3 regions of the Sinobaca sp. H24 genome follow, and region 3 is predicted to be linked to each of the others. Evidence: riboswitches for the same ligand, from Rfam matches in the RefSeq annotation. Region 3 holds a riboswitch; each other region holds the start of a gene.
The links. Region 3 has a riboswitch for glycine ahead of MMY81_RS08280 (serine dehydratase beta chain). Riboswitches for the same ligand answer to the same signal wherever they lie in the genome.
Positions count from the first base shown of each region.

Region 1: linked by a shared signal. The riboswitch ahead of MMY81_RS29340 (serine dehydratase beta chain) and the one ahead of MMY81_RS08280 (serine dehydratase beta chain) in region 3 are both predicted to bind glycine.
Region 2: linked by a shared signal. The riboswitch ahead of gcvT (glycine cleavage system aminomethyltransferase GcvT) and the one ahead of MMY81_RS08280 (serine dehydratase beta chain) in region 3 are both predicted to bind glycine.

Region 1 is NZ_JALBWT010000043.1:23,370-26,643, reverse strand. It holds gene MMY81_RS29350 (hypothetical protein) at 3-143, opposite strand; gene sdaAA (L-serine ammonia-lyase, iron-sulfur-dependent, subunit alpha) at 215-1,102, opposite strand; gene MMY81_RS29340 (serine dehydratase beta chain) at 1,099-1,602, opposite strand; glycine riboswitch at 1,703-1,779, opposite strand; glycine riboswitch at 1,782-1,889, opposite strand; gene MMY81_RS29335 (ABC transporter substrate-binding protein) at 2,032-2,991, shown strand; gene MMY81_RS29330 (class I SAM-dependent methyltransferase) at 2,993-3,274, opposite strand, start outside.
Region 2 is NZ_JALBWT010000027.1:40,258-43,531, reverse strand. It holds gene gcvPA (aminomethyl-transferring glycine dehydrogenase subunit GcvPA) at 1-875, opposite strand, end outside; partial or broken gene gcvT (glycine cleavage system aminomethyltransferase GcvT) at 894-1,989, opposite strand; glycine riboswitch at 2,129-2,226, opposite strand; gene MMY81_RS24330 (DUF2759 domain-containing protein) at 2,243-2,410, opposite strand; partial or broken gene MMY81_RS24325 (MBL fold metallo-hydrolase) at 2,569-3,206, shown strand.
Region 3 is NZ_JALBWT010000004.1:199,008-202,281, forward strand. It holds gene MMY81_RS33305 (hypothetical protein) at 1-104, opposite strand, end outside; gene MMY81_RS08275 (L-serine ammonia-lyase, iron-sulfur-dependent, subunit alpha) at 182-706, opposite strand; gene MMY81_RS08280 (serine dehydratase beta chain) at 675-1,205, opposite strand; glycine riboswitch at 1,387-1,492, opposite strand; gene MMY81_RS08285 (iron-hydroxamate ABC transporter substrate-binding protein) at 1,633-2,598, shown strand; gene MMY81_RS08290 (class I SAM-dependent methyltransferase) at 2,582-3,181, opposite strand; gene MMY81_RS08295 (hypothetical protein) at 3,233-3,274, opposite strand, start outside.

The DNA.
Region 1 (3,274 bases), on a different contig from region 3:
ATTCAGCGGATGCGGCGGGTGCGCATCCGGCCGCGGCTTTTATGCCGTTTTTTTGCGTTTTTGCTTCGCTCGATCCGGTGCATCGCAACACCAACAAGCAGCGCACCAATAATTGACAACCATAAAATCAGATCCATAGCCATCCTCCTTTTCCAAGCGAACTCATGTGTGTTTAATCATATCATAGAAAAGAAAGCATTTCCCTCCTGCACTGTTAAAAAGAACAGGGTCTTTCCGCCATCGCAGAAGCCGCTCGCTGTCCGGCCGGCGTTACTGCCAATCCGCCCTTGGACGTTTCTTTCAACGAACCAGGCATACTGCTTCCAATGCGGTGCATTGTATCAATAACTTCATCACACGGAATGCGGCTTTGAATACCGGCTAATGCCATGTCAGCAGCGCTGAATGCAATCGAAGTGCCGATGACATTACGCTTTACACACGGGACTTCTACGAGGCCGGCTACCGGATCACATACAAGACCGAGCAGTGATTTCATCGCTATCGCCACCGCATCGGAGGCCTGAGTGGGAGTCCCCCCTTTTATTTCTACAATTGTACCGGCTGCCATTGCTGCGGCCGAGCCGATTTCTGCCTGACAGCCGCCGGCAGCACCGGAGATCATCTCATGATTGGCAAACACATAGCCAATGGCACTTGCTGAAAACAAGCCCATCGTTATCTGGTTCTCGCTGATATGCTGGTTCTCTTCGAGTGACAGCAGGATTCCGGGAAGAATACCCGCGGATCCGGCAGTAGGTGTTGCTACAATAACTTCCATCCGGGCGTTGCTTTCCGAGGTGGCCATGGCAAACAGCATCGCGTCGCTGATTAATTTTCCAGATAAAGGCACGTTCTGCTGCGTATAGTGCTGCATTCGGGCGGCATCGCCGCCGGAAAGGCCGCTTTCTGACTCCTCTGTATTCGTGATGCCCTGGCGTACGGCCTTCTTCATAACGTGCAGCCGTTCTCTCATTTGCAGAAGAATAGCTTCTTTCGTTTTGCCGGAGCGTGAAACTTCCCTGTTCAGCATCCACTCTCCAATGGATAGGTAATCTGCTTCAGCCGCGTTGACGATATCTTTCATTCGTTCTGTTGTCATAGTCGGCCAGCCAATCTGCTTTTATAAGTATCAGCTATTTGTTTAATATTACTGTCTGCCGGGATGTCGATACAAACCGCTTCGCCGTTGATGCTCCTTATTTCGGAAAGACCTCCTCCGATTGAAACACCTTCTATCGCTGTAAAATATCCGGAGCGGTTTGCATGAATATGGACCGTGTTTGGATGCCCTTCCCATCCTATGTCTGTTCTGGGATTCATCTTAACGACAAGTCCTTCTTTTATGGAATAACGCTTCGACTCACGTATGCTGTGGGATGCAGCCTCCATACCAAGAAGTCCTCCTACTATTGCTTTATCCGTGCCATGTCCCTGGTACGTATCTGCAAACGATCCATAAAGCATAATCTCTGTCCAGTCCGGAACTCCGCCAAGCCACTCATAAACAAACCTTCCGATGGATACGGCACCTGCGGTATGGGAACTGGATGGTCCCACCATAATCGGTCCAATAATATCAAAACAGCTGTTAAATCCCATTAAATCCACGCTCCTCTTAGGATTCAGCGTTTCCTCTGCCTCGGTAATGCTTTACTATACAAAAAAGGGACAGAGGAAAGCCAGAATTTCTTCTGCCTTTCCTCTGTCCCTTTTACCTGAGAGATTAGCTTCTTGAACGAAGCTCCCCTTTGGTGGCCCGCAGGCTCTCTCCAGAGGTGCATCCGGCAGCGGTCAGTTTACCTGAGAGTTTAACCGCCAAGGCCTTTTTGGCGAATTGCTCCTTCGGTGCCGGATTGGTACCCTCCGGTCTCTCCCACTGCTGTCATTTGCCGATCGGTTTATATCTTTGAATATATCGTGGTCCTCACTTGAAGTCAACTGCATATTGCATGTAGACAAGGAAAGAATTTCCTGCTATATTTTTAAATGATAATGATTTTCAATATCAATAAAGGATGGTGGATGTTAATGTATATTAAAAAGGCAGGTTTTTCAGCCTTTCTGTTCTGCTTTGTGCTTTTTCTTGCTGCCTGCGGCAGCAGTGATTCTGAGGAAAACAGCAGTGCGCAGGAAACAGAAGAAGCAGACGGCGGTATGAGAACCGTAACAGCCGGTAACGGTGAAGTGGAAATTCCGGCAGATCCAGAACGTGTTATCGCGCTTCAGTTTGCAGGAGACCTTCTTGCATTAGGCATTGAACCAATCGGAATCGACTCCACGTTAAAAAACAACTCCAATCATCTGGAAGAGGAACTTGCTGACGCAGAAGATGTTGGTGATCCTTCTGTTGAAAAAGTACTGGAGATGGAACCTGATCTTATCGTGGCTCCTACATATTTAGAGGAAAATGTAATTAGTCAGCTCGAGCAGATCGCCCCGACGATCACCGTACCGTGGGCGGAAATGGATGCAAAAGAAGAAGTCGCTCACTTTGGTGAGCTGCTGGACCGCGAAGAAGAAGCCGAAGAATGGATTTCCTCCTACGAACAGCAGGGAGAGGATGCGAAAGAACAGATAAACGATATTATTGAGTCTGGGGAAACAGTCGGCATGTATGAATTGTCTGCTAAAGAAATATATGTCCACACCACCCCGGGGCGCGGAACGTATAACTTATACGAAACGCTTGAGCTCCCTGCTCCAGACCTTGTGCAGGAGGAAGTGATTGATACCGGCGAGCAATTTGCCGCCCTTTCTCTTGAAGCCCTCCCTGAATATGCAGCGGATCATATGTTTGTCACAGTATATGAAGAAGGCGGCGTAGAGGAAGCAGAGGAACTGATGGAAAGCTCGATCTGGAAAAACCTGCCTGCTTATGAAAACGATCAAATTCATATGGTAGATCATAAAGAGTTTTGGTTTAATGACGGTGTGTCCATGGAGAAACAGCTGGATATCCTTGTAAATGAGCTGACGTCCGAGGAATAATTTAGAACGGCACATACGCTTCCAGTATAAGGACCAGACCGCCGTATAATGATTGGACACGTTCCAGACGAAGCGGGCTTTTTTCCACAAGATGCCGGGTCGACCGGTTTAATTGGCATCCTTCCGCCACCCGCTCCCAGGCCGGTGTTAGAATATCCTGAATCCTTGCCGCTCTCGGGTGGCTGTCCATACGAACGTGTTCCAAAAGTTGTATCCGTCCCCCGGGTTTCACTACTCTCGCGGTTTCATGTAACGCACGAATGGGATCCGGAATGGTACAAAA
Region 2 (3,274 bases), on a different contig from region 3:
TTACGCATTAATTTTTTTGTTGTCGTAAAATATCCGCAGTGCGGACCGCCAAACTGGGTTGGGATACCAAAAGGCTGGGCGTCGCCGGTAACAATATCGGCACCAAATGAGCCGGGTGATTTCAGTACGCCAAGTGCCAGCGGATTACTTGATACGATGAATAAGGATTTATGCTGGTGGATTAGTTTTTCTGCAGACTGAAGATCTTCAATCGAGCCGTAAAAATTAGGATACTGAAGGATAACACCGGCTGTATGCTCGTCGATTTGTTTTTCCAGCTCGTCCATATCTGTTTTTCCATCTGTAAGAGGAATGGTCTCCACTATAATTCCCGGCCCGGAAGCATAGGTTTCGATTACGTGCAGCGATTCCGGATGAACACCTTCCGACACTAAAATTTTCCGCGAGGAACTTTTGTGCTGGCTTCCTGCAACCAGTGCCGCTTCGGCAAGGGCGGTATGGCCGTCATACATAGATGAATTGGCAATGTCCATGCCAGTTAGTTCACATATCATTGTCTGAAACTCAAAAATAGCCTGCAGCTCTCCCTGGGAAATTTCAGGCTGGTAAGGAGTGTAAGCTGTATAAAATTCTGAACGCCTGATAACATGATCAACAATCGAAGGAATATAATGATCATACACTCCTGCGCCTAAAAAAGAGGGGTACGACTGCAGATCAGCATTTTTATTACTCAACTGCTGCAGTTCTTTCATTAATGCTGTTTCATTCAATGGGGCACGCAGTTTCATTTCCCCTTTGTACCGTATCTTTTCCGGAATATCGGCAAAAAGTTCTTCTGTAGTGGAAACTCCTATAGTTTTTAGCATTTCCTGCTTATCGGTTTCTGTCATGGGCAAATATCGAAAATCCATTTTTATTCCTCCTCTTTCCTATCCTTTTTTATAAAATGGAACCGGTACGACTTTTGCTGTTTTATTCTTGCCTCTAACATCAACAATAACTTCACTGCCCAACTCTGCCGCTGCTGCTTCTATTAAAACGAGACCGACATTCTTTCCAAGAGTAGGAGACTGCGTTCCGGAAGTGACAAAGCCCACTTCTCTGGAGTCAGGAGAAAATACGGTGTAGCCAGTGCGGGGTATACCTTTATCGATCATTTCAATTCCAGCAAGTTTTCTCGGAACTCCGGCCTCTTTTTGCTTTTGCAGTGCTTTTTTTCCAATAAATTCTCTGGAATCCTTCAGCTTCACAGCGAAACCCATTCCTGCCTCCAGAGGAGAAATGGTATCAGAAAGTTCCTGTCCATACAGAGGAAGCTTCGCTTCAAAACGAAGCGTGTCCCTGGCTCCGAGTCCTGCCGGCAAAAGACCGTGCGGGCCCCCTGCCTCCATGATCGTCTCCCATATACCCGCAGCATCTTCTGCTTTGCAGTAAATTTCGAATCCATCTTCTCCCGTATAGCCGGTGCGGCTTGCAAGCACCCGGCACCCAGCAAGCTCTGTCTTTTCAGAAAATCGAAAAGGCTTGATTTCTTTTAAGTTAGTTTGTGTTAATGTCTGTAGAATTTTCTTCTGCTGCAGGTCCCTGCAGGGCAAGAAGAGCTGTTTCTTTTGATATATCTTTTATTTGAACGTCCGGCCCGGCATGCTCCGTAAGCCAGTCAACATCTTTCGACGTATTGGCTGCATTAAGTACGAGAAAATATTTTTCTTCATTCAGTTGATAAACAAGCAGGTCATCAATCGTCCCTCCCTGTTCATTGCACAAAAAAGTGTACATGGCCTTGCCATTTTCCAATGAAGCCGGGTTGTTGGTAAGCATTTTCTGCAGAAAAGCCTCTGCATCTTTCCCTTCTACAATGGCTTCTCCCATGTGAGAGACATCAAACAATCCAGCTTTTGTTCTTACCGCCTCATGTTCTTCTTTAATACTGCTAAAACGAACCGGCAGCTCCCAGCCTCCAAAATCCGTTGTTTTTGCCCCATACTTTTCATATAGCGTGTAGAGCGGTGTCTGCAATGGCATTGTATATCCTCCTTCATTTGTAAAAACAAAAAAGACAGAGAAACCCCTGATATGGGTTTCTCTGTCCTAAAACCAGAAAGTTTCATCTCTATGAGACTGTCTTCGTGGGTGGCCCGCTCACGGGCACTCTCCAGAGATTCGTCGGATAAAAGTCTGTTTGCCTGAGAGATTCACTGCTGCTGCAGTTTGCTCCTTCGGCGCCGCTCCTCTGTATGCGGGCTCTCCCTTTATCGTCATCCGTCGATATTCTTTTTTATATGCTTGGTGCCCCGCTGATTAACGTCATGACGGAAAACCATCCAAAGACTAAAAAAGCGACTCCTGCAAAACCAACAGCAAAAAAATTACGGCGTCTTAATTCTCTTACTACAGCGAGAGCACACAGGATTGCCACTATTAAAAGTGTTACACCTAAAGCCATGCGGTCTACCCCCTTTAATATGTACAGTATTCTATTTACATTTTTCAAACAATTATGATATTGATTTAATTATACCGTTTGTTTTCTTATTTTGCACCTATATTTTTTTTAACGTACAATAAATGATAGACCGGCAAACGAAAGGAGTCCTCTTGATTATGGATTGGAAGCAAATACCGTTAGGCCCCCTGCAGACAAATTGTTATGTGTTATTTAATAAAAATAAAGAAGCCGTTATTTTTGACCCAGGTGGACATGGAGATGTACTAAATGCCTGGCTATCCGATAATAACCTTCAACCTCTGGCTGTGCTGCTAACCCATGCTCATTTTGACCATATTGGCGCTGTAGAAGATGTGCGTCAAAAATGGAATATACCTGTTTATCTGCATGAATCGGAACAAGATTGGCTTACAGACCCTGAAAAAAATGGGTCATCCCGCTTTTTAGGAGATGCAGCCATTAAAGCAGAGCCTGCTGACGTATTTATCACGAAAGAATCCGAGCTCAACATAGGATCTTTTCATTTTACCCTCTTTCATACTCCCGGCCACTCACCGGGCAGCATTTCTTTTTACCATAAAGAAACAAAAACCGTTTTTCAGGAGACGTATTATTTGAAAGCGGCATTGGCCGGACGGACCTGCCGGGCGGAGACTACGAAACGCTTATTACCAGCATTAACGAAGCGCTTATGCCGCTTCCTGAAGAAACTTCTGTTGCCTGCGGCCATGGGAATGTTACTACGATTGGAAATGAGATGGCCTCTAACCCTTTTCTTCATGGGTTTTCTTAAAACAATACTAGAATACAAAACAAAAAGGCTCTCGATGGGAGCCTTTTTGTTTTGAAAAAAACGGCATT
Region 3 (3,274 bases):
CGGCTTTTATGCCGTTTTTTTGCATTTTTGCTGCGCTCGATCCGGTGCATCGACACGCCAACGAGCAGGGCGCCAATAATTGATAACCATAAAATCAGATCCATAGCCATCCTCCTTTGCAAAACGAACTCATATAGGTGTTATCATATCATAGAAAAGAAGGCATTTCTCTAATCCCCTGTTAAAAAGAACAAGGCCTGGCCGCCATCGCTGCTGACGCTTTCTGTCCGGCAGGGGTTACCGCAAGTCCGCCTTTGGAAGTTTCTTTTAAAGCAGACGGCATGCTGCTTCCAATGCGATGCACGGTATCAATCACTTCATCACAGGGTATTCGGCTTTGTATACCGGCTGAGCCTGCAGTAGGCGTAGCAACGATCACTTCCATGCGGGCATTGCTCTCTGAGACAGCCATCGCAAACAGCATAGCGTCACTGATTAAAGTTCCGGACAACGGTGTGCCCTGTTGAACATAGTCGTTCATACGGGAGGCATCACCGCCCGAAAGACCACTTTCGGATTCACAGGTATTAGCTGTTCCTTTTTGGACAGCCTGCTTCATTACCTGCAGCCGTTCTTTCATCTGCAGACGAACTGCTTCCTCTGATCTGCCGGACCGAATAACTTCCCGGTTAAGCATCCATTCTCCTATAGAACTGCTTCCTGCCTCTGCTGCCTCAACTATATCCTTCATTCGCTCTTTCATCATGAATATCTGTCCTCCTTTTTTTAAAGTCGGCTGCAATTAGTTTTAATGCTGCATCGGCTGCGATTGCAATATGTACTGGTTCATTATTGAGCGAGCGGATTTCTGACAGCCCTCCGCCGATAGAAGCTCCTTCTACTATTACAGTTTGTCCAGATAAGTGAGCTTTAATAACAGCAGTGTTCGGATGACCGTCCCATCCCACGTCAGTCATTGGATTTAGTATAATATTCATTTTCATGTCCTCTGCTTCTTTCTGTGACTCACGTATACCGTGTGATCGAGCATCCATACCCAGCAGTCCGCCAACAATCGCTTTATCAGTACCATGCCCTTGAAATGTATCGGCAAAAGAACCATATAAGGTGATTTCTGCCCATTCCGGTACGTTCCCCAGCCATTCATAAACGAATCGTCCAATCGAAACCGCACCCGCTGTATGGGAACTGGACGGTCCTACCATAATTGGTCCGATAATATCAAAACAACTGTCAAAACTCATTAAACCCACGCTCCTTATTGGATTGATGGATTTTCTCTTATCCAGTAATGCTTCACCGCGCAAAAAAGGGACAGAGAAAAGCCAGAATTTCTTCTGCCTTTTCTCTGTCCCTTTTACCTGAGAGATTTGCTTCAAACAAGGAAGCTCCCCTTTGGCGGCCCGCAGGCTCTCTCCAGAGTTGCATCCAGCAGCGGTCAGTTTACCTGAGAGTTTAGCCGCCAAGGCTTTTTTGGCGAATTGCTCCTTCGGTGCCGGATACTTAAACCGGTCTCTCCCCCTGCTGTCATTTGCCGAACATATTATTTCTTTGAATATACCGCTGTATTCTCTTAAAGTCAACGTTCTATTATATCTGGACAAACAAAAATATTCCTGTTATGTTTTAAATGATAATGATTTTCAATATCAATAAAGGATGTGTATGTATATGTTGAAAAAATGGACGACAGCTTCTGTTTTTCTTTTCTGTCTTGCGCTTTTTCTTTCCGCCTGCGGAAACAGCGGCTCTGAGGAAAACAGCGATACCGGAGAAGCCGGACAGGCTGAGGAATCCAGTGACACGAGAACCGTTACCGCTGAAAATGGTGAAGTGGAAATCCCGGCAGATCCGGAGCGTGTTATTGCGCTGCAATTCGCCGGCGACCTTCTTGCTTTAGGTATTGAGCCCATAGGCGTGGATTCTACAATAAAAAACAATTCCGAACAGCTGGGAGAGGAACTGGCTGATGCGGAAGATGTAGGAGATCCCTCCGTGGAAAAGGTCCTGGAAATGGAACCGGATCTTATTGTAGCCCCTACATATTTAGACGAAAATGTTATCAGCCAGCTCGAACAAATTGCTCCAACGGTTACTGCACCATGGGCGGAGATGGATGCAAAAGAAGAAGTGGCATATTTCGGTGAGATGCTTGGTCGTGAAGAAGAGGCAGATGAATGGATTGCTTCCTACGAACAGCAGGCCGAAGACGCCCAGGAACAAATCAATGATATTATTGATTCCGGCGAAACCGTGGGAGTGTATGAATTATCTGCGAAGGAAATATACGTCCACACCACACCGGGACGCGGCTCCTATAATTTATACGAAACCCTGGGTCTGCCTGCTCCTGACCTCGTTCAGGAGGAAGTACTGGATCCCGGCGAACAGTTCGCAGCGCTTTCTCTGGAAGCACTGCCCGACTATGCAGCGGACCATATGTTTGTCACTGTCTATGAGGAAGGCGGCGTGGAAGAAGCAGAACAATTAATGGAGAGTTCCATTTGGAAAAGTCTGCCTGCTTATCAAAACGACCAGATATATATGGTGCCACTGGAGAAATTCTGGTTTAATGACGGAGTTTCGCTGGAAAGACAGCTTGATATTCAGGTGGAGGAGCTTACTTCAGGGGACTGACTCCAGAAGGTACATAAGCTTCTATAATGAGAAATAGTCCGCCGTATAATGAACGAACCTGATTGATGCGCAGCGGACTTTCTTCCACCAGCTGCCGGGTCGGCCGGTTCAGCTGACAGCCCTCTGCGGCCAGCTGCCAGGCTGGTGTTAGAAAATCCTGGAGCGCCGCCGCCTTTGGGTGATGATCCATTCGAACATGCTCAAATAACTGTACGCGCCCCCCTGGTTTGACGACTCTAGCAGTTTCGCTGAGAGCGAGTACGGGATCCGGGATTGTGCAGAACGCAAGAAAGGCGGCGGCTTCATCAAACGTATTATCAGGAAAAGGAATGCATTCAGCAGAAGCTTCTGCCCAGTAGAGTTCCCCATGCTTTCTCTTACGGGAAATGCGTCTGATTTTAGCGGCATCCGGCTCCAGCATGGTGACACTTTCCGCCTGCTGATAGTAAGGTATCGAAGCACCTGTACCAGAGCCGATATCAAGCACATGTCCTTTAACAGATTCGAGCATCCCGCGGCGTATCTGCCTAAAGCGGCTGTGTTCGAGCGGAGCCATAAGCATATCGTAAATACAGCCTTTCATTTTTTTCCCCCAGACAAAACCGGTTCTCTAGAAAGAGGACCGGTTTTTTATTTATGATTCTTCAGCGCCTGCTGCGTTTTCTTTTGGACGCTT